Regions from separate parts of the Providencia sp. PROV208 genome, predicted to be linked through region 1. Evidence: predicted binding sites of a transcription regulator. Region 1 holds the regulator's gene; each other region holds the start of a gene.

Region 1 (8,272 bases):
AAATAGTGGTCATGGCGTAAAACAGGGAGTCCACTATGTCAAAGAAGCATCCGATTATTGCAGTGACGGGTTCGAGTGGCGCAGGAACAACCTCAACGAGCCAAGCATTTCGTAAGATATTCCATCAATTAAATATCCGCCCTGCGACCCTTGAAGGGGATAGTTTTCATCGCTATACCCGCCCTGAAATGGATATGGCTATCCGTAAAGCCCGCGAACAAGGACGCCATATTAGTTATTTCGGTCCTGAAGCCAATGATTTTTCTCTACTTGAACAAACCTTAATTGACTACGCGACAACCGGTTATGGGCAGTCTCGTAAATACCTCCATACCTACGATGAAGCTGTGCCTTATGGGTTACAACCCGGTACTTTTACGCCGTGGGAGTCACTGCCATCCAATACCGACGTGTTATTCTATGAAGGGTTACATGGTGGTATTGTCACGCCAGAACACGATGTGGCACAACATGTTGACTTGCTGGTCGGCGTTGTACCTATCGTCAACCTTGAATGGATTCAAAAGCTTATTCGTGACACCACCGAACGGGGGCATTCTCGGGAAGCCGTGATGGATTCCGTAGTCCGTTCAATGGGAGATTATATTAACTATATTACGCCACAATTCTCCCGTACCCATATTAACTTCCAGCGCGTTCCGACGGTTGATACCTCGAACCCTTTTTCGGCAAAAGCGATTCCCTCACAGGACGAAAGTTTTATTGTGATTCGTTTCAGGGGATTAGAGCAGATTGATTTTCCCTATTTATTATCCATGCTAAATGGTTCGTTTATTTCAGCAATGAATACCATTGTGGTGCCGGGAGGGAAATTAGGTCTCGCAATGGAGCTGATTATGATGCCATTAGTGGAAAAACTCATGAAACAGCGTAATGGGTAGCTCAGCATTATAATTAAATAGATTAATGATAAGATGCTTATCGATAATAAAGATAAGCATCTGAATATAAACACGATTATACGTTTTTAATTTCGAAGCTATGAGTCACATTCACCGTTTTTTCTAACATGATTGCGACGGAGCAATATTTTTCCGCCGAAAGTTGGACGGCGCGTTCAACGACTTTGTCTGTTAATTCACGACCAGTGACAATAAAATGTAAATTGATATCAGTGAAGTAGCGAGGCGCTTCTTCGCGGCGCTGTGACGTTAATTTCACCTCACAATCAAGAATATCCTGACGACCTTTTTGAATGATGGAAACAACGTCAATCGCACTACATCCACCCGCCGCCATTAAAACCATCTCCATTGGGCTGGGCGCTTTATCCCCTGCATTACCATCCATCATAATTTGGTGACCTGATGCTGACTCACCTAAAAAAGAGAGTCCTTCTACCCACTTTACGCGTGCTTCCATTTTTATTCCTCTCAAAAAATAGTGATGTTTATCGCCTCATTGTTCCATATATCTAGACAATGTTATATCAGCATTATTAGGCTGAAGCGATACAGGGAAGACATTCGACATTGGATATGATACAAACAATGCTTAGTTGATAGGATTAAGATCAAAACTCAACGTTTCAATTGATTATATTATACAATTGATATTAATTTGCATTGGCCCATAGCAGCATTAATAATAGGCATCAATGTGACTTAATATGCTAAGCTAGACACTTTAAAGTCAGCCTTTCCCTACTTTTCGAAAGGTTGCAATAACATACAGAGGATAACGCTAATGGTTCTCGGCAAGCCACAAACAGACCCTACTCTTGAATGGTTTTTGTCACACTGCCATATTCATAAGTATCCATCCAAGAGCACTCTGATCCATCAGGGTGAAAAAGCAGAAACCCTTTACTACATTGTTAAAGGTTCAGTGGCTGCTTTAATCAAAGATGAAGAAGGCAAAGAAATGATTCTCTCTTATTTAAATCAGGGAGACTTCATTGGCGAACTTGGGTTATTTGAAGAAGGACAGGAACGTACTGCATGGGTTCGCGCAAAAGTTGCTTGCGAAGTCGCTGAAATTTCCTATAAGAAATTCCGTCAGCTGATTCAAGTCAACCCAGATATCCTGATGCGTCTTTCTGCGCAAATGGCGAATCGCTTGCAAACCACTTCCGAAAAAGTAGGTAACCTTGCATTCTTAGACGTTACTGGTCGTATTGCTCAAACATTGTTAAATTTAGCAAAACAACCTGATGCGATGACTCACCCTGATGGCATGCAAATTAAAATTACCCGTCAGGAAATTGGTCAAATCGTCGGTTGTTCCCGTGAAACAGTGGGTCGTATTTTAAAAATGCTGGAAGACCAAAATTTAATCTCCGCGCATGGTAAAACAATTGTTGTCTACGGCACACGATAATTTATTTTTCCGTCTAGCTTATTAGCTGGACTCTGAATAAAAAGGGTTTGTATCAGTGATATAAACCCTTTTTTATACATGTCAGTAATATAACCTTTTCGCCTGAACAAAAAATAACCGCGTTTTTTGATATTATAGAAAACATTCTTCTATATAGAATACTGAATAGTTAGCCAATAATTATTTAGGATTTCATTCATGACACACATTAATAATCTAAGCCATGCAGAGTCTCTTCAGCATTTAGAGAAATACCAAAAACGCTGTATTAACACTTTCTTGAAAAAGCAGGCTTTTTTCGAACATTTAGATGCGGCAAATCGCTCAACAACAAAATGCCCCGCATTAGCGAAAAAGCCGCTGGAAAAAGTCAACAATTTGCCTCAAACACGTTTTGTATCTTCATTGAGTATTGGTCGTTTAGTTCCTAATAGCCAACCTACCCAGCATGTTTCTAAGCCGAAGGTAGCGGTTATGTTTGGTACTCATTCAAACAAAAACATTGATACCCATTCAATTGAATTTAATAAGAGCTTCGTATTCTTTAAGAATCTTACGAGCAAATAGCATTCCAAATTTTTGCCATATGTAGCACCTTAATGAATATGCCACACTTTTGCCTAACCGCTATTTGTTAGGCCTTTTTTATCAATTAGTTAATTATCTAAAGTCGTTTTTTTATATTGCAAGTACATATTACTGAATAAACTAGCCTCATTTTTACATTATCAAGGTGAGGTATCATATGCCCATTTCATTCCCAAAAATTCGATGTGACACCAGTTCCGCACTCAAACTCTATATCCAAAAAACCAACCAAGGTTCATTAAGTTCTGAGACTAAAATTTCATTAATTGCCAATCAAATTGCTAAAATAAAAAGTCGTCATGATTTTTTTAATTTAAAAAATCATGAAACAGAATTAAAAGACCAAAACACCACTCACGATTTTATTATGACCACAATGGATGATGCATCATGGGATGATGAGTCATTTGAATCCTGTGAACAGTTGCCTGCTTGGAAACAAGAATTTTATGATGATTTTGTATCAAATAAATTTAAAAAATGGGATAAACAAACTAAACCATTAATCCATAATCATTACGATGGCACGGTATTTGCTCAATATTTTAATGCTAAAGAAGAACAGCATGAAAATAGCCTCCCCCCCACGCAAACACCTTCTGACACAGCCACACCACAAATATCCCAGCCTCCAGCCATTGCATTATCTCGAAAATTAAAAACAGTGAAACAAGAAAAGAAACAGATCAATACAACAGTAAAACCGACGGTATTCCGTACAGATGGCACTCCGGTGAGCGCAAAACAACAATTAGCATCCAGTGACCGACTATCTAAGCATAAATCGTCGAATTTAACGCTGGTAAACTTAACAAAAAATAGTCAGAAAGAGCACGTTACCCGACATACACCAAAATCGACGATCAAACCTGTTCGTAATGTGATATCAAAAACAACACACACCAGAATGAATTCAGCCAGTGAAAAAACTCGAGCGTCAACATCATTCAATCCGATATTAGAAGAGAGAAATATTCCAAATGAATTTTCTTATAAAAAACCGGAAAGCCCGGCAATACAGGAGACAAAATCTACGCCCAAAACGATAAAAACGAAGAAAATTAATGGCAATTTGATCGGACTTTACACATCAGGAAGTACAGTCAAATCGACAACTGACATGACGAAAAATAGGAGCACTGAAAATCAGCCAATAAAGAAAAATATCTCGTCGAAAAAAACCTTCAACTCTCGATTAGAACAAGAAAAATCAATTAATCGATTACAAAATCATCGAACTCAACAACCCATAATGCCGCAGTTACAAGATGAATTTGTTATGAATATCAACAAAGAAATGGTAAGAAATGCACAACAAATAGAAGCATTGAAAACCGATATTGCCGTGAAAAAACAGAAAGCAGAAATTATCAAACAAAGAATTTCCACCCGAAAATAAGTCTAAAGCTCAAAGAGGGTGATACCTCTTTGAGCTTTGAGTTAATTATTCAGCCAATAGCTTTTCTATTGCTGCCGTCAGTTTCGCCATCCCACTGTTAATCTCTTCCTCAGAAATAATCAGTGATGGTGTGAAGCGCAACACGTTGGCTCCTGCACTGAGCATCATCAACCCTTCTGCTGCACTGGCTTGTAACACATCTTTCGAGCGATTCAGTAATTTACCTTTGAGCTCTGCACCAATTAATAAGCCCATTCCACGAATTTCAGCAAAAATTCCATATTGGTCATTTAGCTTATTTAGGTGTGCGGTAAATAACTCACGGCGTTTTGCAACACCATCAAGCACTTCATCTGTATTGATAATATCGAATGCTGCATTACCGACTGCACATGCTAGTGGGTTTCCACCGTATGTCGTACCGTGAGAACCTACTTCCATCGTTTGTGCAATATCTTCAGTGGTGATCATCGCACTGATTGGAAAGCCGCCACCGAGCGCTTTGGCAGTGGTTAAAATATCAGGTGTCACATCGTAATGCATATAAGAGAATAGCTTCCCTGTACGCCCCATACCGCTTTGTACTTCATCAAAAATAAGCAATGCATTATTTTCATCGCAAAGTTGACGTACTCCTTGCAGGAATTCTAGAGTTGCAGGTGTCACCCCTCCTTCTCCTTGAACGGGTTCCAGCACGACTGCACACGTGTTTTCATCGATGACCGCTTTGACGGCATCAAGGTCATTGAAAGGCACATGAATAATATCTGCAGGCTTTGGACCAAAACCATCTGCATATTTTGCTTGCCCACCAACTGACACCGTAAATAATGTTCTGCCATGGAAAGCTTGCTTAAATGCAATGATCTTCGTTTTATATGGGCTATATTTGGTGATGGCATATCGACGCGCTAGCTTAAACGCGGCTTCATTTGCTTCAGAACCTGAATTAACAAAAAACGCGCGGTCTGCAAACGTTGCTTTCGTTAATTTTTGAGCCAGTTTTAGCGCCTGTTCATTCGTAAAAACATTACTCACGTGCCACAGTTTTTCGCTTTGGTCACGCACGGCCGCAACTAGACTCGGATGACAATGACCTAGCGCTAAAACCGCAATCCCGCCTGCAAAATCAATATATTCTTTACCTTGCTGATCCCAAACGCGGCTCCCTTCGCCTTTAACTGGAATAAATTCAGCTGGCGAAAAAATAGGTAGCATAACCTGATCGAAAGTTTGCCGATTGACTGCTTGTTGTTCTGACATACCCCTCACCTGCTCTTTATCGAATGCTTAAGTGAAAATATAAGCATCAAATATGAATAAAAAATCAATAAAGAGCAAGAGGAAAGGGTAAAATATGCATAATTAATTTTGCTAGCCGGAAAATATAGTGACTAGTATTTGAGGAAGTTACTCAACAGCTCATGACCTTGTTCGCTGAGAATACTTTCGGGATGGAATTGAACCCCTTCTATTGGCAGGGTTTTGTGGCGGATCCCCATAATTTCATCAATATCCCCGTTATTCAATGACCAAGCAGAAACATCAAAAGAAGCAGGAAGTGTTTCAGCCGCAATCACAAGAGAATGGTAGCGGGTCACAGTTAAAGGTCGGTTAAGCCCTTTAAATACCCCCTGATGGTTATGATGGATAGACGAAGTTTTGCCGTGCATCACTTCACGCGCCTTTACAACAGATGCGCCAAATGCTTGACCAATCGCTTGATGACCTAAGCAAATACCCAAAATAGGTACTTTGCCCGCAAAATATTTTATCGCTTCCAGAGAAATCCCCGCCTCATCTGGCGTACAAGGACCGGGTGAAATGACCAAATGGGTTGGAGCCAATTGTTCAATTTCTTCAATGGTAATTTCGTCATTACGTTTCACCAGCACTTCAGCCCCTAGTTCGCAAAAGTATTGGTATAAGTTGTATGTAAATGAATCGTAATTATCAATAAGTAAAAGCATAGTAGCCTATCCGACTGATTTTTATCATTATAAGTTTTTTGTTTATGCATAATTTATAGCGGTTAGCAATCAGAGCGCCACCCAAAATCCATAAATTTACACAAAGGGCGGCTATCATAGCACAGCCAAGACAGGAAAATAGCCTATTTAAGTCAAGTAATCTATTTTCAATATAAAAATTTCCATATAAAAATCATGGAATTATATTCACAGAGATATAACAATTTCATAATTGGACAAGAAATGCTTTAAATACAATAAAGTAAAATCACAACGGTCAGATGGGTAAAATCAGAAGATACGGTTAACCCACGAAAAAATCATGCATTCGCAAGCTAGGAAATAAGAAAAAATGCAAAGAAAGGGGTTTTAAACGAAATAAAGAGGATGATTAACGAAAACCATCCTCTTCATGAGAAAGATATTAAGGCTTTTTAATCACTTCAGCAGAAATAATCGTGATTGGTTCAACAGGAACATTTTGGTATGGTCCGACATTCTCTGTTTTGACTTTCGAAATTTTATCCGCGACATCCATTCCTTTAACCACTTTGCCAAATACGGCATAGCCAAAATCACGCTGTCCGTGATCTAAGAATGCGTTATCAGCAACATTAATAAAGAATTGGCTTGTTGCACTGTCTTTATTTGCACTACGCGCCATCGCAATGGTTCCACGTAAATTACGTAACCCATTATCAGCTTCGTTAGCAATTGGTGCACGAGTTTGTTTTTGCTGCAATTCTTTATTAAAACCGCCGCCTTGGATCATAAAGCCGGGAATCACACGGTGGAAAGTGGTGCCGTTGTAATAACCTTCATTAACATATTGCAGGAAGTTTTCAGTACTAACAGGGGCTTTTTTACTATTTAGCTCTAATTCAATATTACCTGCTGACGTCACTAATTTAACGTAAGTTTCACCAGCTGCTAATGCAAGAGAAGTTGTGCTCATCGCACAGACTGCCAATAATGGCACAAAAATTCGTTTCAACATTCAAGATCCCTTTTGTTAATACCCAAAAACATATTAATGCCCAATTCTAGAGCGAAGCGGGGGTAATTGCTAAAGATTTACCTATATTTACGCCGAATAGTTAAATTTCGCTAAATATAATTAATTGTAGGACATTTAAATGAGAAAGCTTTCGCATAATGTCATTCTCAAATAGATATAGCATCAAATATCCCCCTTTTGTTGTTTGTATGCTATTCAGTCGCTATAATCCCCCAGCCTTTTGAGGCTACTCAGGGAGAACCACCAATGGCAATTAAAAACCACAACTATCACATGACAAAATTTGTCATCAGTGCCCCCGATATCCGTCATCTGCCAAAAGATACGGGCATTGAGGTGGCGTTTGCTGGCCGATCTAACGCGGGCAAATCCAGTGCATTAAATGCATTAACACAGCAAAAAAGCTTAGCGCGTACCAGTAAAACACCGGGAAGAACTCAGCTTATCAACCTATTTGAAGTTGAAGAGGGCATTCGCCTAGTTGACCTCCCGGGCTACGGTTATGCCGAAGTGCCTGAAGACATGAAGCGCAAATGGCAGCAAGCTCTCGGTGAATATTTACAAAAAAGAGAATGTATCAAAGGGTTAGTAATTTTGATGGATATCCGTCATCCACTGAAAGACCTTGATATGCAAATGATCGAATGGTCAGTTGCGATGAACATTCCCGTCCTCGTTCTACTCACCAAAGCTGACAAACTGGCTTCTGGCGCGAGAAAGAAACAATTAATGGAAGTTCGCCAAGCATTAGCACCTCTTGAAGCTGAAGGCGATATTGAAGTGGAATATTTCTCGGCACTGAAAAAGATAGGTATTGATAAGTTACGTATCAAACTCGATAGCTGGTACAGTACTTCCGCAGAATAATCTTTTCGTTCCTTGTACGCCAATCGCGGCGTACAACGGTCTATGCCGTTAGCGCATCAGAATTTATGCAAAAAAAATGCTCCAGTCAAA
Region 2 (8,272 bases), on a different contig from region 1:
ACTGCTAGCAAGTTATCAATTAACTGAGGTACTCGGTCATGGTCTAACTTCGCGAGGGTTTCAAGGATATTTAACCCTGAGGTTTCCCAGTAGTTATTTACTTTGGTTGGCTTACCATGCTGAATAGTTAACCAACCGTCACGAGCCAAACGTTGTAAAACTTCACGTAATGTAGTGCGCGTTACGCCTATTAATTCAGATAGCTCACGCTCCGCGGGTAAAATAGATCCTGGAGGAAAACGATTGTTCCAAATACTCTCAATAATGTACTCTTCCGCAAAACCTGCCGGACTTTGAGCTTTAATAACCATATTTTTATTATTCCAAACATTTTTAGACGGACTGCTAGAAATCATACCAGATTGTCACAATCTGAGATAGTTAGCTTTCTAATAAACCGTAGGTAAATCGTAAAAACCCTATATAATTAATGTATTATCTATTAGCAAATAAGCTTAAATTCTATAAAAGATAAGAGTAGTATGTAACACGCTATCACACAACACTCGCTAAAGAGGATTAAAAGTCATAATGGATTTTAGTTTAAGAAGAGCATTTTTGAAGAATTTTTTGGGAAATTCTCCAGATTGGTACAAACTTGCTATCATTTTGTTCTTAATAATAAACCCAATTGTTTTCTACTTTGTTAACCCATTCATCGCTGGTTGGCTGCTCGTCATCGAATTTATTTTCACGTTAGCGATGGCGCTAAAATGCTACCCGCTTCAACCTGGGGGGTTGTTAGCCATTGAAGCCGTACTCATTGGCATGACTAGCCCAGCTCAAATATCCCATGAAATTAGCAATAATCTTGAAGTGATTCTATTGCTAATCTTTATGGTGGCTGGCATCTACTTTATGAAGCAACTTCTACTATTTGTCTTCACGAAGCTGTTAATAAACGTCCGTTCTAAACGAATTTTAGCGTTGTCATTTTGCTTAGCAAGTGCGTTTTTATCCGCTTTCTTAGATGCCCTAACGGTTATCGCTGTGGTCATTAGCGTTTCTATTGGCTTCTACGCTATTTACCATCAATATGCCTCTAGCCAGCCTAGCAATACCGATCTACAAAACGATGCCTTCATTGATACTGCTGAGAAAAAACACACGTTAGAACAGTTTCGTTCATTTTTACGCAGCTTAATGATGCATGCAGGTATCGGTACAGCCCTTGGCGGGGTAATGACTATGGTCGGTGAGCCACAAAACCTGATCATCGCCAAACATGTTGAGTGGGACTTTATTACTTTCTACCTACGTATGGCACCAGTCACCATCCCTGTTTTCTTCTGTGGTTTGATGGTTTGTTTCCTCGTCGAGAAGTTTAAAATATTTGGTTATGGCGCTGAATTACCAGATTCCGTACGCCAAGTATTAACCGATCATGATAAAAAGATGAGTGCAAAACGTAGCAAGAAAGAACAAGCACAGCTGATTGTGCAAGGTCTTATCGGGATTTGGTTGATTGTCGCATTAGCATTTCACCTTGCTGAAGTAGGGCTCATTGGTCTTTCCGTAATTATCCTTGCCACGACATTCTGCGGGATCACTGAAGAACATGCTCTCGGCAAAGCGTTTGAAGAGGCATTGCCATTTACTGCTCTGCTCACGGTATTTTTTAGTGTTGTTGCGGTGATCATTGACCAGCAACTCTTCACACCATTTATTCAGTATGTACTGCAATCCTCTGAATCGTCACAACTCTCACTATTCTATTTATTTAATGGATTACTTTCAGCCGTCTCCGATAATGTGTTTGTTGGAACGGTATATATCACTGAAGCCTTAAAAGCAGCAAATGCAGGGTTAATTTCAGCCGAGCAATATCAGCACTTAGCCGTGGCGATTAACACCGGAACAAACTTACCGTCGGTCGCAACACCAAACGGGCAAGCCGCATTCCTGTTCCTGCTAACTTCAGCCCTTTCCCCACTGATCCGCCTTTCTTATGGACGCATGGTATGGATGGCGCTGCCATTTACTATCGTGATGACGGTCGTTGGTTTGCTTGGGGTTGAGCTGTGGTTAATCCCACTAACCGATTGGATGGAAAGTATTGGTTTAGTTACCATCCCTCGCTAATGAATTTTGATAACCCTTTTTGTTGACTCAAAGCCGCATACTTATGCGGCTTTTTTTGTAATAAAACGTAAAAACTAAGCTAATCTTATTCTAATCTGATTTTGCTGCTTTTTTTATCACCCAGATAGAGGCAGAATAAGCCAATTATTAATGAAGGGAATTAATTATGTTCAGATTTTTTAATTACTGTTCTCAAGGACGGTCAGCTTGGCTACTCATGGCATTCACAGCTTTTATGCTTGAATGTGCAGCACTGTACTTCCAGCATATTATGAAGCTACAACCATGCGTAATGTGCATCTATGAGCGCGTTGCATTGATGGGAATTATTGCAGCGGGTTTAATTGGGGCGATAGCACCTAAAAGCACCGTTGTTAAAGTGATTGCAATTGTGATTTGGCTGTATGCCGGTTGGCGTGGGCTAGACCTGTCATGGGAACACACCATGCTGCAACTTTATCCGTCGCCTTTTGCATCTTGTGACTTCTTCGTGAATTTCCCAGATTGGTTGCCACTGCAAGAATGGGTTCCTTCTGTGTTTGAAGCAACAGGTGATTGTGCAGTAAGACAATGGGCATTCTTAGGCTTAGATATGCCGCAATGGTTAGTGGGTATTTTTGTTGCCTATATCTTAGTTGGCGTGATTGTCGCTATCAGCCTATTCTTCCCAAGTAAAAAATAACCTTTCTTTTCGCCCATCAATTTTATTTGATGGGCGTCTCAAGTTTTAAATGCAGGCTCCATTTCGGATGACCGATACCGTGCAACGCCGCCCATTAGCAAACTGGCAAACGGGGGTTTTTTCACCATTTAATTCTAAATTCAATGAAGGTAATCCACCCGCAGAAGTGCAGGCTTCTTGCGCACCTGGTCCTAAATTCACAACTTGCTGTGCATATTGAGAACCGGCGGTTTCTGCTCTTGTCATCTTACTGTTTTCCGAGCTACCGCACGCTGAAAGCAAAACGGCTAACGCCGTAACGGATCCCATTGCCATCACTGTTTTTAACAGCGATTGACCTTTCCTTTTCATTTTCTTTCTCCAACAGTATCAGCGCTGTCTCAGTTCCCTTAATGGGTGCCACTCTTAGAAAACAGGTTGATGACTAAAACACCAGTTATAATTAATAGCATACCAATAATTGCGGGTAAATCGAGTTTTTGGTTATAAATATAGATGGCAGCCACAGAAACCAACACAATCCCAAGACCGGACCAAATGGCATAGGCAATCCCCAGCGGCATCACCTTCACAACCTGAGAAAGCCCCCAAAAAGAGATGGCATAACCAATGACTACCACTAAGGATGGCCAAAAACGGCTAAAACCATCTGATGCTTTTAGTGTCGTCGTCGCAATAACCTCTGCAATAATGGACATTAGTAAAAAGCCCAATCCTTTCATAATTCACCTTTATTTATTGATTAACCTAATATTTGGCAGAAATTTAGCACACTAAAAAGCACCATACTAACCTTTAATTAGTATAGTGCTGATGAATAAAGAAGACTTAATGATTGGCAGGCACTAACTGTTTTTCTTTGAATGCTGACGTATAACGTAAGTAGATAAACAAGCACCAAGCGAGAGCTAAGATACTAATAATTGCGCCTACGTAACCAATATTAGTCATTCCCATGTGGGTAATAACTTGATTGCCCAATAACGCGCCTGCGCCAATACCGATATTATATAACCCCGAGAAAATTGACATTGCCACATCCGTTGCATCCGGCGCTAAATCAAGGACTTTAACTTGGATGCCAAGGCTGATACACATAATCGCAATTCCCCAAAGTACACAAATACCTATAAGTGTCCAAACATCACCACTTAATGGCATAAATAGTGCTAAACAGAGTGTAATCAAAATAATCGATGCAGGTAAAAATGTCAGTGTAAAACGGCTACTGTATCGACTAAACAATACACTACCGAAAATGCCCGCACCGCCAAAGATTAACAATAATACAGTGGCAAAATTTTGACTCTGTAAGGCGACATCACGCACAAATGGTTCAATATAACTGTAGGCAGTAAAATGCGCCGTAATCACGACCGTGATCAGGACAAACACCCCAATTAAAGCTGGGCGTTTAAAAATAATCGGTAAGCTTTTTAAAGACCCTGAATGTTCACTCGGTAAACGCGGTAAAAATCGCAATAACGCAATCATCGTTAATAATGCCAACACGCCGATACACAAGAATGTTACTCGCCAGCCCATCCATTGCCCGATAACACGGCCTAGTGGTAGCCCCAAAACAGTCGCTAAGGCTGTTCCCGTTGCAAGTAAACCCAATGCTTGCGCTTTTTTGCCCGCAGGAGCGACTCGGATTGCCAATGATGCGGTGATAGACCAAAACACAGCATGGGATAATGCAATACCAATACGTGCAACAATCAACACTTCAAAATTCCATGCGATCCCACACAGAATATGACTAAGAATAAAGATAACAAATATGCACCCCAATAACTTTCGCCGTTCAAATTTTCCCGTCATTAGCATCAAAGGAAGGGACATCACTGCGACAACCCACGCATAAATCGTGATCATTAGCCCTGTATGAGCCACTGTCATATGAAAACTTTCTGCGATATCACTCAGTAATGCGACAGGAACAAATTCGGTGGTATTAAAGACAAAAGCTGCAACGGAGAGCGCCAATACACGGATCCATGCAGTGCTTCGAGAAACCTGAGACATGGTTTACGACATCCTGTTGAAGATAATTAAGACCAATAATAGCCTTCAGTTCATTTTTGTGAATAATATCACACTCGTCATTCATCTTTAAAGGATTGAAAACTATCGTTTTCAGACTCTTTTCTTATAGAAGAACTATTATTTCTCTCTTATTTTCATACCTGTTTGAAAAGCGACAGAATCATTTCTTCTATGCTACAATCTGCAAATTACTTTTTATTCTTACAGGAATTCCTAAATGAAAACCCATTTTCCAACTGAGCCCGATGTAAACTCTTTAGCTGACGAAGTAACCTGTTTAAAAAATCTTGTTACTCACATGCTTAAAGCTATCGGTCAAGCTGATGCGGGTAAGATTCTGATCAAAATGCAGCGCGAAGTCGCTTCAATGGAAGATGAGAATCAAGCTGAGACCTACAAAAATATCTTAGAACAAATTAAGACAGGTTATCGTCAATAGGCATTTAGCGATAAATGCGATTCAGCCCATTAAATAAGAATGGTCTCCTAAAGTGCACAAAAAACTAAGTTTTGCTTATTCGGATCCTTTATCTTTGATTCCGAATTAAACCATTCTTTATTCATTTAGCTCCCCCTTCAAGTCCCTACGAAGGGGGCTTTTTTTGCTCAAACTTACCCATTACTCAAAAAAAACGCCACTCTTTCGAGTAGCGCTTTGGTTTATATCCTGTCTATCTTGATGACTAAACTTGGTCCCTCTTAAATCGGACCTAAATTTGTCACCACTGCATACACGATCGAAATAATAGAAATAATGACCCATGTTAAAACCAGAGGCCAAATAAACTTCAACCACTTGGTATAAGGAATCTTCGATGTCGCCAATACGGCCATCAAAATACCAGATGTTGGGTTAATACAGTTTACAACCCCCTCACCCATTAGTACGGTCTGTACGGTAGTTTGGCGAGTAATTTCTAACAAATCCCCCATTGGGGTGAAAATAGGTACTAAAACTGCTGCTTCACCCGATCCTGAAGAGATAAAGAAGTGCATAATCGCCGCAGTACCAAACATTGAAAGTGCAGATAACGTTTTTGGTAATCCGTCCATCAAAGAGATAATCGAATTTACAATCGTGTCTAAGATCATACCGTCAGCAAGTACAATCGCAATCGCTCTCGCCATACCGACAATAAATGCGCCGCCAACCATACCTGCGCAGCCTTTCAGGAAACCTGTCGCAATATCGTTCGCCGACATTCTATTCAATACACCCACGCCGACACCTAAGATGATAAACATTGCCATCATCTCTTTTTCACCCCAGCTCCATTCAATGGCACCAAAAATGAAGCCAATTAAACAAAATGCGGCGTAAGATAAGGTGATAACGTGGCGTAAAGAAATTTTTGACGTCTCAAATTGACTGTCATCGATTTCAACGTCAGGGCGAACCATCCCCTGACGACGGCATTTTTTAGCATACAGAGTTAAGAAGATAATCCCTGCGATCACAAAGCTAATATATACAACCGTACGGAAGCCAAATGCCGATAACAGGGGAACATCCGCTAACCCTTGAGATAAACCAACTGTCATCGGAGCCATAACGGATGCGTTAAAACCGGAATATGCAGCAACGTAAACAATCGCCGCACCAAACTTGTCATCCATCCCGACTGATTTTGCCACCAATAACCCTATAGGGACGAAGGCAATAATTGAGTTCACAACAATACCTGTGGTGCCTAGAATCGAGAAAACAACAAAGAAAATCGTGATTAATAAAAAGTCATTGAGTTTTTTACTGCGTGAAATATTACTCAGGACTTTATTAATGGCCCCAGTCGTTTCAAGCAGATGTAAAGCGCCCCCAGTAAAGATAATCAAGAAAATAATGGGCGCGGCTTTAACTAATCCATCGGCGATAGAAGTAAAGACTTGCCCTGGCAATACGCCGTGCTGTTCCGGTAAACGTTCATAACTCCCAGGAATGGTATAAGAGCTCTTAACTTGAGTCTCGACCCCATCTTTGATGGTTGTGATAACTTTAGTTTCTGATGCGTATTGACCAGCTGGCACAATCCATGTCGCAATGGCTGCCGCTACTAAGATGAAAAAGAGCAATACATATGGGTTTATCCCATCAGAACGTTTTTTTTGTGGTGTTGTTGATGTTGTTGATGTTGTTGATGTTGTTGCCATAGACTTATCCTGTTGGATTATTATTTATTTTGTGGGTCATGATTACTGCGTAATACGCGTTAATACATTAAAAAATAACTGTGCGCGCTCAGTTAAAGAAGGGATCTCAAGATATTCTTTGTCACTATGTTGATAGCCACCGATCGGTCCCAAACCATCCACTGTTGGTGTTCCAACTCCCGCTGTAAATGAAGCATCAGAGCCACCACCAGTAGAAACATCTTCCAGTGTAATTGCTAATTTATTGGCTTCTTGTTTGATGATGTCGATGAGCTCAGCACTTTCTACCGTTTTTGCCATCGGAGGACGGTTAATTCCCCCCGTCAGAGAAAGCTGGATACCCTCTAGTACAGGTTGGCTACAAACTTCGCGGACTTTTTTATCAATCTCAACACCTTGCTGCTCTGAAGAGATCCGCACATCAATCTCTGCACGGGCATTTGGCGCAACCGTATTCACAGATGTTCCACCCGAGATCAGCCCCACATTGACCGATAAGCCTTTATCATGCTGAGACAGAGCATGTAAGCTCTGGATTTTGTAGGCCAGCTCTTGAATTGCACTAATTCCAGCTTCTGGTGCAATTCCTGAGTGGGATGCTTTTCCTTGAATCGTCAGAACATAAGTTCCTACACCACGACGTGCACTTACAATGGCGCCATTTGCGCGAGCGGGTTCCATCACTAAGGCATAGCGTTTGCCCTTTGCGCATTGCTCAATTACAGTGCGTGATGAAATTGAGCCAATTTCTTCGTCACAGTTCAGCAGAACTTCAATTTTTTTATAACGCTCATCTTGTGTTGCATAGAGCTGCTTAATGACCTGATGCACCATAACATGGCTGCCTTTCATGTCGATAACACCCGGCCCATAAGCTCTATCGCCCTCAATACTGAATGGTCTTTCCGCAACAGTACCTTTTGGAAAAACTGTATCAAGATGCAGTAAAATTAAAATTTCAGGCGTGGTAGATGGATAATAAATACGGTAGTTATTCCCTAATTTTTCATTTGGAATAACTTCAACCTCAAAGCCCATTGATTGATAGCGTTCGCACCAAAATGCGGCATGGTTATCAACACCCTCTTTATCGTATGAACCTGACTCGATATTAACGACTTGCTTCAATAAATTCAGCATCTCAGTTTCGTGTGTTAAAAAGTCATTGTGCATGTTGGTTTCCTATCATTTATTATTTTATGGCGAGTTATTTCAAATCTGAAATACACGCAGAACGATGTGCTTTTTATTCAAAATAAAATGAAGTATTTATCAACTATAAATGACAATGCTGATTAACATTCTTTTTGC
Region 3 (8,272 bases), on a different contig from region 1:
TATTGTTTCTTTGCTTTGGAATACGCCTACGGTAATAGGAATATAAGGTAGGGTTGATTATATGCTCGTGGCAGTGAAACGAAGACTAATGAAAAGAGCATTGACGGGAATAAAATCGACTGCTTTTGTTCATAAGGTGACAACGAGATTATAACGTCTAGCCATTTCTTCATGTTTCCATTTCGCTAGGGGAAGCTAAGGTAACTGTGAATGTCCTCTCTGTACTATCTTTCCTCATCGATACGCTGTTGTCACGGGCTAGTGGATGTAGTTGAGTTAGCTATCATTCATCGCTTTTTATCCAGGCTGAACGCGTTTAATGCCTTATTCAGTGACAATAGCTGGTAGGTAAGTGAACTCGTCGGAAAGCCCACCAAAATCATTAATCATTTGCCATTGAGCTTGGAAAATATTTCCTTGAATATTGGGTATTTCTATATCACTAAATGGTACCAATATCAGGCTTTTATTATAGTTTTTCTGGTTATATTTAATATTTACAACAGTTAGATAGTAAGGTGTTGGATTATTAAATTACCACATTTTTTGTTGTTGGTGAAGAGTCACTCGCTGGAAAATATGGCTATTGGGAGCACTGAGATGACTAGGTCGATAAAATACTTTAATGATGATGTTGGTGACAAACGTGGGTTTAGTCTTATTTGCTCGCTCTCGAAGGTGTTTTTCTGCTGGAATAGCGCGTGTATTTAAAAAGAAAAGAGATTCTCTATCGGCTGGTAATTCACTGTTATTTTTTAATAATACGCGAGCGCTAGACTGATTGTTTGCTTCTAATCGAAATAAGTAGGGGGTAACCAAAAAATAAGGTGACTTCGTACCTTCAATTTGTTCAGTCACGGTAGCCTGAATGAAATAGGGGATTGAATCCCCATTAATCACCGTGAATGTGGTGGAGGGGTGATCACTGTTTAATATTAATCTTGTTGGTTCCAGACGTAAGCCCACGCTGTAGGCTGAAAAGCTCAAGCACAGTAAAATTAAATAGGTAAAATCAGCCAGTTTTTTCATATCAATTTATGTCGTCCCGAGAAAAGAAAAGGTCATGGTTGATTGAAAAGAGTTCATTTATAGACTCATGTTTTTCTGGATGGGACTTAACATAAATATAAAAGGTTTTATGAAATTGATCCTTATTGGTGCTTTACTAAGCATTTCAACTGTTTTCAATAAAGTGACTCAAGTTAGCTGATACCGCAGCGTGGTTATATTTCGGAAATACATATACCAAGGTTTATATTTGGGTTATCAATAAGTCTGATGAGATCAACCTAATTTATAGGTGATATTCTAACGACGGTATTGTGGAGTAAACGAATGCTGCAATGAGAGAAGACGACTGCTTAGACAAATAATAGTAAGGTGGTTAGGGCGGTTATTTTATCATATATCCATCTTTGGGATGTTTGAATAAAGATAAAGGCTCCAAAAGCGTTAGGGGGATCCTAAATCTTTTGAAGCCTTTTTATCGATTAATGGCTATACCATTAGAATGCTAACTATTTTTTCGTGCTTTTCTTTTCTGCTTTAGGTGCAGCAAGTTCTGCGCCTTTTTCAGTAAATTCACGTCCGTAGTAAGAATCCAGTAACAGTTGTTTGATTTCAGAGATCAGCGGGTAACGTGGGTTAGCTCCAGTACATTGGTCATCAAACGCATCTTCAGACAATTTGTCTAAATGAGCTAAGAAGTCCGCTTCGGCAACACCAGCTTCACGAATAGATTTAGGAATACCTAAATCCGCTTTCATCTCTTCTAGCCAAGCAAGTAGACGTTCAATTTTCTCACCTGTACGGTCGCCTGCTTTGGTCAATCCTAAGTGATCAGCAATCTCAGCATATTGACGACGAGCTTGAGGGCGATCGTATTGGCTGAATGCTGTTTGCTTAGTTGGGTTATCATTTGCGTTGAAACGAATAACGTTACAAATCAATAGGGCATTAGCTAAACCATGTGGAATATGGAATTCAGACCCCAATTTATGTGCCATGGAGTGACAAACTCCTAAGAAGGCGTTGGCAAATGCAATACCCGCTAATGTTGCTGCATTATGAACCCGCTCTCTTGCTACAGGGTTTTTTGCCCCTTCATGGTAGCTTGCTGGCAGATAATCTTTTAACAGGCTTAGTGCTTTTAATGCTTGACCGTCAGAGAATTCATTCGCCAGTACAGAAACATAAGATTCCAGAGCATGAGTCACGGCATCTAACCCACCAAATGCAGTTAGCGATTTAGGCATGTTCATGACTAAGTTTGCATCAACAATCGCCATATTTGGTGTTAATGCGTAGTCCGCTAATGGGTATTTTTGACCTGTTTTATCATCAGTCACAACGGCAAATGGTGTAACTTCAGAACCTGTACCTGACGTGGTTGTAATCGCCACTAATTTTGCTTTTACGCCCATTTTCGGGAATTTATGAATACGTTTACGGATATCCATAAAGCGTAACGCTAATTCTTCAAAGTGAGTTTCTGGGTGCTCGTACATGACCCACATAATCTTAGCGGCATCCATTGGGGAACCACCACCTAACGCGATGATCACATCCGGTTGGAATGCTTGCATTTGAGCGGCGCCTTTACGTACAACAGACAAGGTAGGATCCGCTTCTACTTCAAAGAAAACATCCGTTTCAATATGGTGTTTTTTCAGCACATCAACAATTTCATCGACATAACCATTATTGAATAAATAGCCATCGGTGACGATAAAGGCGCGTTTTGCACCATCAGTGGCTATCTCTTCTAAAGCAATAGGAAGACATCCACGGCGGAAATAGATTGAATTAGGGAGTTTATGCCACAACATATTTTCAGCTCTTTTTGCCACGGTTTTCTTGTTGATTAAGTGTTTTGGTCCTACGTTTTCGGAGATAGAGTTACCTCCCCAAGAACCACAACCCAAGGTTAAGGATGGTGCTAACTTAAAGTTATACAGGTCACCGATACCGCCTTGAGATGCTGGGGTATTAATCAAAATACGCGCCGTTTTCATTTTTTCGCCAAAATAGCTTACTCGAGCATGTTGGTTATCTTGGTCAGTGTAGAGGCAAGAGGTATGACCAATACCGCCCATTTCAACTAATTGTTCTGCTTTTTCCACTGCATCTTCAAAGTTTTTAGCACGATACATTGCTAAAAGTGGAGAAAGTTTTTCATGGGCAAAAGGCTCTGATTCATCAATGAGTTTTACCTCACCAATCAGAATTTTGGTGGTTTCAGGAACGACAATACCTGCCATTTCTGCAATTTTAAATGCTGGTTGACCCACGATTGCTGCATTTAGGTTACCATCTTTTAAAATAATATTTTGGACAGCTTTGAGTTCTTTACCTTGTAGTAGGTAACCGCCATGGGTAGCAAAGCGCTCACGAACTTGATCATAAACTGCATCAACCACGACAACTGACTGCTCAGATGCGCAAATTACACCATTATCAAAAGTTTTTGACATCAAGATAGACGCAACGGCACGTTTGATATCGGCGGTTTCATCGATAACAACAGGGGTGTTACCTGCGCCTACACCAATAGCGGGTTTACCTGAGCTGTATGCCGCTTTCACCATGCCCGGACCACCGGTTGCTAAGATTAGGTTAATATCAGGGTGATGCATTAATGCGTTAGACAGCTCGACTGATGGGGAATCAATCCAACCGATGATATCTTTTGGTGCACCAGCTTCAATTGCTGCATTTAATACGATTTCTGCCGCACGGTTAGTCGCAATTTTAGCGCGCGGATGTGGAGAAAAAATAATCGCATTACGAGTTTTTAAGCTAATTAAAGATTTAAAAATGGCAGTAGACGTTGGGTTTGTTGTTGGGACAATACCGCAGATAATGCCAATAGGTTCAGCGATAGTAATGGTGCCAAAGGTTGGGTCTTCAGACAGAATGCCACAGGTTTTTTCGTCTTTATACGCGTTATAGATATACTCAGAAGCGAAGTGGTTTTTAATCACTTTATCTTCCACAATACCCATACCTGATTCTTCAACGGCTAGTTTAGCTAATGGAATTCGAGCATCAGCCGCAGCGAGAGCCGCAGCGCGGAAAATACGGTCGATTTTTTCTTGAGAGAAGCTGGCAAATTCACGTTGAGCTTTTTTGACACGAGCAACGAGTTCATTGAGTTCGGTAACATTAGTTACGGACATATAGATTACTCCTGATAAAGTTAAAATTTTTAAGCCAATGAGCAAAGCATCTAAAAAAAGCTGTTGTAACAAGACCACCTAAAACAACAGTATAGATAAACTTAACAATAATGCGTTTCACTCATGCTAATTGGCTTATAAATCTCAGATAAATAGCTCAAAAAGTAAAAATTAACTGATTCATAATAACGTTTATTAGTTAAGAACAGATTAACAAAAAGGGGAATTAATAAAGTGATCTAAATCACAAAATATGCAAGCTGACTCCTTTCAGCATGGCATTTTTACGTTTTAGTAGAAATTGCAAAAAAAGGATTAATGAATCGCTAAAAATGGGTGAATAAAACGTCGATTTTTGAGTGGTGAGACAACCTGCAATAAATAATTCTATTAAGATGCACAAAATTGTTCTTTAACTAAGGATTTTAGTCATTTCAGTGATAAAATTAATTCAGGTAAGCGTTTCTTGTTTAAGAATTTTATGAGGGTATTAATGGGTGAGCGCAACATTACTTGATTTATCAGGCTATATTAAATTTTTTATTGGTCTATTTGCGTTAGTAAACCCGGTTGGTATCCTACCTGTGTTTATTAGTATGACAAACTACCAAACTATCGCGAGCCGTAATCGAACAAATACAATAGCCAACTCATCAGTGGCAATTATTTTATGTACGTCTTTACTGGTTGGTGACTCAATATTACAGCTGTTTGGCATCTCAATTGATTCGTTCCGTATCGCGGGGGGAATACTAATTGTTACTATCGCTTTATCGATGATCAGCGGTAAAATTGGTGAAGATAAACAAAACAAACAAGAAAAAACCGAAACAGCAGTGCGCGATAGCATTGGTGTGGTTCCATTAGCTCTTCCATTAATGGCGGGACCCGGTGCGATCAGCTCATGTATCGTGTGGTCTTCACGATGGACAGGGTGGCAAAATTTTATTGGATTAGCGTTAACCAGTATTTTATTTGCTTTCTGTTGTTGGTTGCTGTTCCGTTCGGCATCTTTATTGGTTCGTTATTTAGGGCAGACAGGTATTAACGTCGTCACCCGTATTATGGGGTTATTATTAATGTCATTAGGTATCGAAATTGCTGTAACGGGTGTGAAAGCAATATTTCCAGGTCTTTTATAACTCATTGTATTTAGCCGTCTATCGGGACGGCTATTCCTACCTCTCTTTTATTACACATCATCATCTCATCTCATCTCATCTCAATCGACAATATCCATTTAATTTTTTTGAGTTACTCAAGATGTTCGAAATAGTTCCTCTGCACGATAAATATAAAATGTGATTATGTGTCGCACTTTTTGCAAATATAGGAATAAAAAGTAAGGAAATGTGAGCTGCGTAAATTTATTCACTATTCTCATTGGAGATTGTTAATGATATGTTTGGATTATTGTCATTGCAGGTCTTAAGTATTATTTAAGGTGTTTTTTTATCTAATTGTTTTTATTGTTTTATTTTCATTGTTACGTACATTTCAGTTATTCTGATGATGATTTAATGCTCGAAATGTTAAGTGTATGTGATTTTTTGCGGCTTTTTTTTATATGCCTTTTGTATAAATTAAAGTCAGTAAGGGCGTTTTTGGGAGGTTAAAGTAAAAAAGTTATTAGCAAACAATGGCTAAAAGCCTTTATGAGTCAATAACGAAAGGCTAAAAAAACACCATTCGACTTAATGTTGAAAATTTAATTATGAAATGGAGAAGGCGCAACGATGAAATTAACATCCAGACACTGTTTACTTTCTTGTCTCATTATCTCATCTACTGTTTTTGCTCAAGCGTTACCTACCTCAAATAAATCACCACAAACGATTACCATAAACAATGGTTCTGAAGTTGCTTCTCTTGATCCTCATAAAGTTGAAGGGGTGCCGGAAGGTAATATTATTCTTAATTTGTTAGAAGGGCTGGTTTACGAGGATATTGAAGGTAAAGCGGTTCCTGGTATGGCGAGCAGTTGGCAGAATGAAAATTACACCGTATGGACATTCACTATACGCGATGATGCCAAATGGAGTGATGGAACACCTGTTGTCGCAGAGGATTTTGTATATAGCTGGCAGCGACTAGCGGACCCGAAAACGGGATCACCTTATTCCAGTTATTTACAAAATGCTTATATCGAAAACTCAGAAGCGATTTTAAAAGGGCTGAAACCGAAAGAATCATTGGGTGTTAAAGCTATTGATGATAAACATTTGCAGGTAACACTCAGCCATCCAGTCCCTTACTTTATCGATATGCTTTCACATACCTCAATGAAGCCAGTTAACCGTAAAGCAATTGAAAAATATGGTGATAAATGGACACAACCCGGTTTCTTTATTAGCAATGGGGCATACATTTTGGATGAATGGACAGTCAATGAGCGAATTATTCTTAAGCGTAATCCACTGTATTGGAATAATGCAAAAACGCAGATTGACCAAGCTACTTTTTTAGCTATCACGTCTGAAGTCAGTGATAACAACCGCTATCGCAGCGGTGAAATCGACATTAGTAACTCTGCCATTCCGCCTACGTTGTTTAAAAAAATGAAGGCAGAGAAACCTAACGAGCTGTATGTTCGTCCATATCTGTGTACGTTTTACTATGAAATTAATAACCAGAAAGCTCCCTTTACCGACCCACGAGTGCGTGAAGCGATTAAATTAGGTTTAGACAGAGAAACGATCACAAATAAAATCATCGACCAAGGACAGGTCGTCGCTTATGGGTTTACACCGACATTTATTCATAATGGTCATTTCGCCATACCTGAATGGGCGAAACTTTCGGCGGAACAGCGTTACCAACGAGCCAAAGACCTGCTCGCTGAGGCTGGATACACGGCGAAAAATCCCCTTAAATTTACTCTACTGTACAACACATCAGATCAAAATAAGCAGCAAGCTATTGTTGCCGCATCGATGTGGCAAAAAAATATTGGTGCTCAAGTCACATTGCAAAACCAAGAATGGAAAACCAGCTTACAAAACCGCCATGAAGGAAACTATGAAGTTGCTAGAGCAACATGGTGTGCTGATTACAACGAGCCTTCTGCATTTTTGAATTCATTACTGTCGGATAACAGTAACAATACGGCTGCATACAAAAACAAAGCTTATGATCAATTGCTATTAGAGGCTTTGACTGCACCAGATGACCAATCTCGTCAAAAAATTTATCAACAAGCAGAGTCCTTGCTAGACAAAGACTCTGCGCTGGTTCCCGTTTATTACCGCGTGAGTACAAGAATGATCAAGCCCACAATTGGAGGATTTAAAGGAGGAGACCCTCTTGATCATATGGATGTTAAGCGGTTATATATAAATTCTACTAATCAATAATTTTGTAATAAACAAAATAACTGTTTACTGACTCAGTAATCGGATGCATCAACAACACAACCAAAACAAGAGTATGGGAGTAACCAAAATAATGAGCAAATTACTGAATAAGACCTTTGTTGCTTTAAGCGTTGCTGCTGGGTTAATGGCAGGGACGATGGCGACAAGTTATGCTGCAGTTGTTCCTGCTGGCGTGGAGCTAGCCGATAAACAAGTTATCGTACGTAATAATGGCTCCGAGCCACAATCCCTTGACCCGCACAAAATTGAAGGGGTGCCTGAATCCCATTTAGCAAGGGACCTATTGGAAGGGATTACGATTGTTGGACCTGAAGGGGAAACATTACCTGGCTCCGCGATTAGCTGGGAAAATAAAGATTTCAAAGAGTGGACCTTTAAAATTCGCGATGGCGCTAAATGGTCAAATGGTGACCCTGTCACGGCTGAGGATTTTGTTTATAGCTGGCGCCGACTCGCAGATCCAGACACCGCGTCTCCTTACGCTAGCTATCTGCAATATGCCCACGTACAGAATGTGGATGATGTTATTGCCGGTAAGAAAAAACCAGAAGAATTAGGCGTTAAAGCGTTAGATGATAAAACGTTGGTGCTAACATTAAGCGAAGCCGTACCGTATATTCCTAAATTACTTTCTCACCCATCAATGTCGCCAGTGAATAAAAAAGTCGTTGAAAAATTTGGGGCTAAATGGACTCAACCGGGTAATTTTGTGGGTAACGG
Region 4 (8,272 bases), on a different contig from region 1:
CCAATGCCATTACCTAAGTCATAAACCGCCGCGTCATCTTTGGTTTCATTGCCCACTAATAAATGGGGATCATGGAATTTAGCTTGCTCAGTATGCAAAATTTGTTCTAATACTTTAGGTGCGATTTTACATCCACAGCCTGCACCGTGACTGTATTGGGTCAATCTAATTTTTTCTGTCATTGTCTATCTCTTTAGAAATATGTCACAAAACCTGTCATATCAGGTTGCTGAGCTTTTGCAGGTGCCTTTAATTCTGGCGTTCCTAAGTAAAGAAAGCCGACAATATGGTCATTCTCTTCACAGCCTAACCCTTCCCGCACAATCGCATCTTCTGTCCATGAACCTGAACGCCAGATACCGCCAAACCCTTGTGCTAACGCCGCCATCTGCATTGCTTGAACCGTGCAGCTTGCTGCAACAATTTGTTCCCACTGAGGGACTTTTGGGTGATCTTTTACTTTTGCAATGACAGTAATGATAAGAGGTGCACGAAATGGTGCATTGCGCGCTTTTTCTTCCACTTCTGCCCCAAGTTTACCTTCCACTGCGGCTTTTTCGAGCAACTGACTAAAGCGGGCAATTCCTTCATCTTGCATCACAACAAAATGCCATGGCTTTAACGCGCCATGATCCGGTGCTCTCATCCCAGCGGCAAGAATATTTTCGAGTTGTTCGCCTTGCGGCGCAGGTGAGGTTAAACGTGAAGCTGAACGACGGTTCAACAAAAGGGTTAATGCATCCATATTGATCTCCGATTAAGAGTAAGCTGATGTAGTGCACAGCAAAATAGAAATACCATCAGGCTATTGTACAACGCTCGCAATGGTTTTGTTATGAATAATCCTGTATTACATTATTTGGTATCTGTCATCGTTTGATACTGTATAGGATTAAATCTATTGATTAATCTATCTATTAATCAACCATCAAATAAATGATATTCTAAATCATTCGCGTGCCATTTTATGCCGCCAACCTTGATTGATATCCTCACACTGGAGAAAAAATGCGACAACTCTGGGATATTTTCGCCACAGTCTTTAAGTTTAGCTGGCGAATCATTAATTTCATTCGACAATTTATTTTCAACGCAATTTTCTTCGTGTTGTTATTTTTAGTGATCGGTGCCTATTCTCTATTGCAAACGGACAGTAAGCCAGAGAAAAACTATTTTGGTGCACTGGTCGTTGATCTTCAAGGTATCGTTGTTGACCAAGTTTCATCGCCTGATCCTTTTGGTCGTATGAGTCGTGAATTATTAGGTAGCTCTAATAACCTCATGCAAGAAAACTCGCTGTTTGATATCGTCGACACTATTCGTACCGCTGCCAACGATGACCGCATTACAGGTTTAATATTGCGTTTAGATAATTTGGTCAGCGCAGATCAACCCTCTATGGCATACATTGGTAAAGCCATTGAAGAATTTAAAGCCTCCGGAAAATCCGTCTATGCCATGGGCGACAGCTACACCCAAGCTCAATATTATTTAGCAAGCTTCGCCGATGAAATTTACCTCGCACCCCATGGTACAGTGGGCATTTACGGTTTCTCAACCGATACACTGTATTACAAGTCGTTATTAGAAAAACTGAAAGTCAGTAGCCATATCTTCCGTGTCGGTACCTATAAATCTGCGGTAGAGCCGATGATGCGCGATAATATGTCCCCTGAGGCCCGAGAAGCAAACCTGCTCTGGCTAATCACTCTATGGGATAATTATTTAGGATCAATCGCACAAAACCGCAAAACCCAGGCAGAACACATTTTCCCGGGTGCCGATAAGCTAATTGCCCAACTCCGCCTCGTGAAAGGTGATACCGCACAGTATGCCTTACAACAAAAATTGGTGGATAAGATCTACACCCGAGAGCAAGCTGAGAACGTGTTCTCCAACCAATTTGGTTGGAATAAAGACGATAAAACGTTCAATGGTATCAGCATTTATGATTATTCCACCCAAATCGCCGATACCAGCAACAGCGAAGGTAATATCGCAGTGATTGTGGTACAAGGTGCCATCATGGATGGACCACAAACACCCGGTATTGCTGGTGGAGAAACCCTTGCTGCCCAAATTCGTGATGCGCGATTAAACGACAATATCAAAGCTATCGTATTACGGGTCAATAGCCCAGGTGGAAGCGTCAGCGCCTCTGACTTAATTCGTAATGAATTAGCCGCAGCCCGTGCGGCGAAAAAACCTGTTGTGGTTTCTATGGGGGGTATGGCTGCATCCGGCGGTTATTGGATCTCAACGCCTGCGGACTACATTATTGCCAGCCCAAGCACGCTAACAGGCTCCATTGGTATTTTTGGCGTGATCAACACCTTTGAGAATTCACTCGAATCTATCGGTGTTTACACCGATGGCGTCTCAACTTCACCATTGGCGGGCGTTTCTGTCACTAAAGGGATCAGCCCACAATTTGCTGATATGATGCAAATTACTATCGAAAACGGCTATCAAACCTTCATCGGCTTAGTCGCTCAATCACGCCATAAAACGCCAGAAGAGATAGATAAAATTGCTCAAGGTCGCGTTTGGATTGGGAAAGACGCACTAAAAATAGGTTTAGTTGACCAATTAGGTGATTTTGATGATGCTGTCGCAAAAGCAGCTGAACTAGCGCAAGTGAAATCAGTTGAATTGGATTGGATGCAGCCTGAACTCTCCTTTATGGATCAATTAATCCTTGAAGTGACTAACAATGTTCAAGTCATGATGCCTGACGCATTGCAAGCTTTCCTACCGCCAGCCGCGGTGACGGATATCCGCCGCCAGGCACAGTTTTTCTTGAAAATGAATGATCCGCAAAATCGTTATGCTTTTTGTTTAAACTGCGCGGAAATTAACTAACTGTCGCCCCCTCTATGGTCATCATAGAGGGGATACCTTAAAGGGAAAATACCTAGCGTAAAGCGTTCTTGCCATCACAACAATCTGCAATATATTGTTTTATCCATAGATTATCTCCGGCAAATAAGCCAAAATCCTTATAATCCAAATTATTCACACACAGAACTTCATCTGTCATCGTCAGGTAACAAAATGCAGAAGAAATCGATTTATGTCGTTTATACGGGTGGCACCATCGGTATGCGCCACTCTCCGCAAGGTTATATTCCCGTTTCAGGTCACTTACAAGCCCAGCTAGCGCAAATGCCCGAATTCCATCGCCCTGAAATGCCAACATTTACGATCCGGGAGCATCAACCATTAATCGACTCTTCGGACATCACCCCCGAAGACTGGCAGAATATCGCCGATGACATCAGCGAAAATTATGATAAATATGATGGGTTTGTGATTCTACATGGTACGGATACCATGGCATTTACTGCCTCTGCGCTTTCATTCATGTTCGAAAATCTTAAGAAACCGATCATCGTGACAGGGTCACAAATTCCACTCGAAGCACTACGTTCCGACGGGCAAACCAATCTACTCAATGCACTTTATTTAGCGGCAAACTATCCTATTAATGAAGTCGGTTTATTCTTCAATAATAAATTGTATCGCGGTAACCGCACCGTAAAAGCACATGCTGATGGTTTTGAAGCGTTTACATCACCAAACTGTTCACCTTTGATGGAAGCAGGGATCCACATCCGTACTTTCAATACTTGCCCTGCTCCAATTGGTATTGGTGAACTCAAAACTCATCGTATTACTCCACAGCCGATAGGTGTTGTCACATTATATCCAGGGTTATCGATTGAAATCGTACGTAACATTCTTCAACAACCTGTAAAAGCGCTTATTTTACGTTCTTATGGTGTTGGCAATGCACCGCAACAACCTGAACTCTTGCGGATCCTCCGTGAAGCGACGTCACGCGGCATTATTGTGGTTAATCTCACTCAATGTATTTCAGGTCGCGTGAATATGGAAGGTTATGCTACCGGACATGCGTTAGCAGAATCTGGAGTGATTAGTGGTTTTGATATGACTTTTGAAGCCGCATTGAGTAAATTACATTATTTACTAAGCCAAGATTATACCACTGAGCTTATTCGCGAATTAATGCAAAATAACTTGCGTGGAGAGTTAAGCTACGCCGATGAGTAAGCCATAACCTACTGAGAGAAATGATGAAATCAGCGTTACTGTTAGTCGATTTACAAAATGATTTTTGCACTGGTGGTGCACTTGCGGTTCAACAAAGTGAACAGGTCATTGAAACAGCAAATCGTATGATTGATACTTGCCAAGCGCAAGGAACGACGGTGATCGCCAGCCAAGATTGGCATCCTGAAGATCATCTGAGTTTTGCCGTTAACTCTGGGCACCCTGTCGGTACACTGGGTGAATTAAATGGATTACCGCAAGTTTGGTGGCCTGAACACTGCATACAAGGTTCTCATGGCGCTGATTTTCATGCTCAACTTAATATCCACGCTATCCAAAAAGTCTTCACTAAAGGCGAAAACCCGCAAGTGGATAGTTACAGTGCTTTTTTCGATAACGACCGTATCAGTCAAACGGAGCTGCATCCATGGCTCCAACAACAGGGAATTCGCCATTTAACCGTTATGGGAATTGCGACCGACTATTGCGTTAAATTTACGGTGTTAGATGCACTGAAATTAGGCTACTGCGTGGATGTTTTAGTTGACGGTTGTCGTGGTGTGAATTTAGCCCCAGAAGATAGTGAACTCGCCTTAGCAGAAATGCAAAATGCGGGCGCCAAGTTGATGAGCTTATCATTTTAAGCTTAAGCCGTTTTATCGTTGTCATTCTCAATTACCGCCCCATCATTCATGGGGCGATATTATACGCTTAGTCGTTTTCTTGCGGTTTCAACGTTGCCAATCTATCCCCTTGAAACAGGGATTTTAATTCTTGCTTACTCTTCATTGTAATTTGACCATCTGTGCCAACAGTCATATGTTCCGCATCATGATTATGGCGAGATTGCCATAACATGACCATCTGCAATGTGTTTTCTTTCTGCTCAGGTGTCAACGGTACGCCATCAGGCCATTTACCTAATTCGACAGCCGTCACTAAGCGCTGATAAATTTCAGGGGTCATCACAGACAGTAGTTGTTCTATTTGTTGTGTATCCATTTCTACGCTCACGTTACGCCTCATAAAACGAATAAAGTGATAATGAAGATTATTTTAATTATATCTCTTTAGCTGAATCGTTACTTCCGAGTGATAACTCGTGCTTCAGCAAGCTTCAGCAACCTACCCAACGGTCTTTTCGCCCGTTTTGTCATCTGTAAAGCTCAGTGATGCTGAATTAATGCAGTAACGCTGCCCAGTGGGTTGAGGTCCATCAGGAAATACATGGCCAAGGTGGGCGTTACAATGACCACAACGCACTTCAATACGATGCATTCCGTGGGAGAAATCTTCGATAAATTTTATCAAACTTTCATCTATCGGTTGAAAGAAGCTCGGCCAACCACAGCCAGCATCAAATTTTGTCTCAGAAAGGAATAAAGGTGTGCCACAACAGAGACATTCATACACGCCATCTTTACGGTTATGCAATAATTGACCACTAAATGGCGGCTCTGTACCAGCTTCCTGCGTCACATACAGTTGGACTTGGTTAAGCTTTGACAAATCAATAGTTTGCTTATCTTTATTCGACATCGATTACCTACTCTTTTTCAAAAAGGCGCTTGCTGAAGTCAGCATGCCCCTATTTCAAGCAACAAAAACTTAACAACGTTCAGTGAAAAACTATTCTAGACTATTAAGGTTAGAACTTTACGGTTTGATTTGTGATGAGTCTCACATATATCACTGAAGGATGGTTTCATTATGCTGAACAATCCCGATAATACGTGCGGCTGTATTTGCTGCTGAAGTGACTGACAAATATGCAGATAGTGGTTTCAGAATTGATTTTTTTCAATAATTGACACGATTCCGCTTGACGGCTGGCAAGGTTTTGGTAACTTTAAGTACATCTTAATTCACGAAATAAAATAGCTGGTGGAAATACTATGACTATCAAAGTAGGTATTAATGGTTTTGGTCGTATCGGCCGTATCGTTTTCCGTGCTGCACAAGAGCGTTCTGACATCGAAATCGTTGCTATCAACGACCTGCTCGATGCAGAGTACATGGCATACATGTTGAAATACGACTCAACTCACGGTCGTTTCAACGGTACTGTTGAAGTTAAAGATGGTCACTTAGTTGTTAACGGTAAAAAAATCCGTGTTACAGCAGAGAAAGATCCTGCGAACCTGAAATGGAACGAAGTCGGTGTTGATGTTGTTGCTGAAGCAACAGGTATCTTCCTGACTGACGAAACTGCTCGTAAACACATCCAAGCAGGCGCGAAGAAAGTTGTGTTAACTGGTCCTTCTAAAGATGACACTCCAATGTTCGTTATGGGCGTTAACCACAAAGCTTACGCAGGTCAAGAAATCGTTTCTAACGCATCTTGCACAACTAACTGCTTAGCTCCACTGGCTAAAGTTATCAACGACAAATTTGGTATCGTTGAAGGTCTGATGACCACTGTTCACGCAACAACAGCGACTCAAAAAACTGTTGATGGTCCTTCACACAAAGACTGGCGTGGTGGTCGTGGTGCTTCTCAGAACATCATCCCATCTTCAACAGGTGCTGCTAAAGCTGTAGGTAAAGTTATCCCTGAGCTGAACGGTAAACTGACTGGTATGTCTTTCCGTGTTCCAACTCCTAACGTTTCTGTTGTTGACCTGACTGCACGTCTGGCAAAACCAGCAACTTACGCTCAAATCTGTGATGCTATCAAAGAAGCAGCTGAAGGCGAACTGAAAGGCGTTCTGGGTTACACCGAAGATGACGTTGTATCTACCGATTTCAACGGCGAAAAACTGACTTCAGTATTCGATGCTAAAGCAGGTATCGCACTGAACGACAACTTTGTGAAACTGGTTTCTTGGTATGACAACGAAACTGGCTACTCTAACAAAGTTTTAGACCTGATCGCTCACATCTCTAAATAAGAGTTGTTACGCAATTAGTGTGACTGAGCCGCCTTTTGGCGGCTCTTTTGTATCCTTCGTACACGCAAAATTAAAGCCCAGCTCAATATACTCCAAGCTGCGTCTCCCGCTTCACTCAATGCAACTTGCAGTATCGTGAGTTTGTTATATTGTTATTTCTAGTTACTGCCCTATTTATAGGCGCTGTTCTATTTATAGTCGCTGATTTAGGTCGTGATGATGGACCAACAACCACAGGCGCAAGACAATGCATGATAAAATTTTTGCTTTACCTGTTATCAAACAGCTTTCTCCTTATATTACCCAACGCCAACTTGGTGAGTTGCCACTCATCGTAGTTTCACACCCCAAAGTACGTGGTGCGGTCAGCCTACAAGGTGCCCACTTAATTGACTGGCAACCCGCAGGTCAAAAACCCTGCCTTTGGTTAAGTCCGGAAAGTGCGTTTAAAGAAGGGATTGCCATTCGTGGCGGTATTCCTATTTGCTGGCCATGGTTTGGTCCAGTGAATAGCCCTAGCCATGGTTTTGCCCGTATTTTACCTTGGCAATTTACCGCCCATAACGAACATGATTGTGGCGTGATCCTCACATTCACTCTGACCGACAATGAATACACTCGTAAACTATGGCCGCATGAGTTTACACTGATACTGCGCATGAAGCTTGGTGAAACCTGTGAACTTGAACTAGAAAGCTATGGGGATTTTGAAGCGACAGCGGCATTGCACAGTTACTTCAATATTAGTGATATTCAAAAAGCCACTGTGTATGGTCTCGGTGGACATTACATTGATAAAGTAGCAGATAGAGAAGCTTACATTTCTGAACCACTGAAATTCAATAAGCACACCGACCGCATTTATACTGAACCCGAAGAGTACAGTTTATTGCGTGATGATGGCTGGAATCGCACTATTGAGTTGCACCATTATCATCACAGCGATGTTGTGTGCTGGAACCCTTGGGCGGAGCTATCTTGCAGCATGCAGGATATGCCTAATAATGGTTACAAACAGATGGTTTGTGTGGAAACGGCTCGCATTCATATGCCAATGAAATCTGAAGCGCAAAGCCCTTCTCGCCTTTCTCTCGTGATGGTATGCCGCGAAAATAAACCGCAGCCACAGCAAGAATAACCACGCGTAAAATAATTGTAAGAATACATGCAAAAATAAAACCCCAAAACAGCCTAGCCATTTTGGGGTTTTTCATTCTATTCCAGCGTATAAATTAGAAGGTGTAAGTCACACCACTCCACACAATACCAGAATAGGATTTGTTCACCATCGGGCTATCTTTCACTTC

The links. The regulator CRP, encoded in region 1, controls carbon source genes, mostly activating them, when cyclic AMP is high. The targets are predictions, from matches to a motif close to ATGTGANNNNNNTCACAT.
Region 2: PR766_RS12060 (sugar transporter) is a predicted target of CRP. The motif match lies at 4,849-4,866, and genes of this name have one in related genera.
Region 3: adhE (bifunctional acetaldehyde-CoA/alcohol dehydrogenase) is a predicted target of CRP. The motif match lies at 4,411-4,428, and genes of this name have one in related genera.
Region 4: msrB (peptide-methionine (R)-S-oxide reductase MsrB) is a predicted target of CRP. The motif match lies at 5,743-5,760, and genes of this name have one in related genera.

What each region holds. Positions count from the first base shown of each region.
Region 1 is NZ_JAMPNS010000012.1:24,752-33,023, forward strand. It holds gene PR766_RS10340 (phosphoribulokinase) at 36-902, shown strand; gene PR766_RS10345 (OsmC family protein) at 979-1,383, opposite strand; gene crp (cAMP-activated global transcriptional regulator CRP) at 1,708-2,340, shown strand; gene PR766_RS10355 (hypothetical protein) at 2,539-2,907, shown strand; gene PR766_RS10360 (hypothetical protein) at 3,086-4,327, shown strand; gene PR766_RS10365 (aspartate aminotransferase family protein) at 4,373-5,590, opposite strand; gene PR766_RS10370 (aminodeoxychorismate synthase component II) at 5,722-6,297, opposite strand; gene ppiA (peptidylprolyl isomerase A) at 6,722-7,294, opposite strand; gene yihA (ribosome biogenesis GTP-binding protein YihA/YsxC) at 7,562-8,182, shown strand.
Region 2 is NZ_JAMPNS010000015.1:128,845-137,116, reverse strand. It holds gene fadR (fatty acid metabolism transcriptional regulator FadR) at 1-311, opposite strand, end outside; gene nhaB (sodium/proton antiporter NhaB) at 532-2,082, shown strand; gene dsbB (disulfide bond formation protein DsbB) at 2,249-2,764, shown strand; gene PR766_RS12070 (DUF333 domain-containing protein) at 2,810-3,115, opposite strand; gene PR766_RS12065 (DMT family transporter) at 3,154-3,486, opposite strand; gene PR766_RS12060 (sugar transporter) at 3,593-4,792, opposite strand; gene PR766_RS12055 (DUF2594 family protein) at 5,031-5,252, shown strand; gene PR766_RS12050 (YfcC family protein) at 5,513-6,961, opposite strand; gene PR766_RS12045 (M20 family metallopeptidase) at 7,004-8,134, opposite strand.
Region 3 is NZ_JAMPNS010000015.1:161,128-169,399, forward strand. It holds partial or broken gene PR766_RS12205 (fimbrial biogenesis chaperone) at 325-519, opposite strand; gene PR766_RS12210 (fimbrial biogenesis chaperone) at 535-1,029, opposite strand; gene adhE (bifunctional acetaldehyde-CoA/alcohol dehydrogenase) at 1,518-4,178, opposite strand; gene PR766_RS12220 (YchE family NAAT transporter) at 4,676-5,320, shown strand; gene PR766_RS12225 (ABC transporter substrate-binding protein) at 5,915-7,531, shown strand; gene oppA (oligopeptide ABC transporter substrate-binding protein OppA) at 7,623-8,272, shown strand, end outside.
Region 4 is NZ_JAMPNS010000015.1:141,325-149,596, reverse strand. It holds gene selD (selenide, water dikinase SelD) at 1-182, opposite strand, end outside; gene PR766_RS12140 (NAD(P)H nitroreductase) at 194-745, opposite strand; gene sppA (signal peptide peptidase SppA) at 1,009-2,862, shown strand; gene ansA (asparaginase) at 3,055-4,074, shown strand; gene pncA (bifunctional nicotinamidase/pyrazinamidase) at 4,098-4,718, shown strand; gene PR766_RS12120 (YeaC family protein) at 4,786-5,076, opposite strand; gene msrB (peptide-methionine (R)-S-oxide reductase MsrB) at 5,200-5,613, opposite strand; gene gapA (glyceraldehyde-3-phosphate dehydrogenase) at 5,970-6,965, shown strand; gene PR766_RS12105 (D-hexose-6-phosphate mutarotase) at 7,213-8,103, shown strand; gene PR766_RS12100 (MipA/OmpV family protein) at 8,198-8,272, opposite strand, start outside.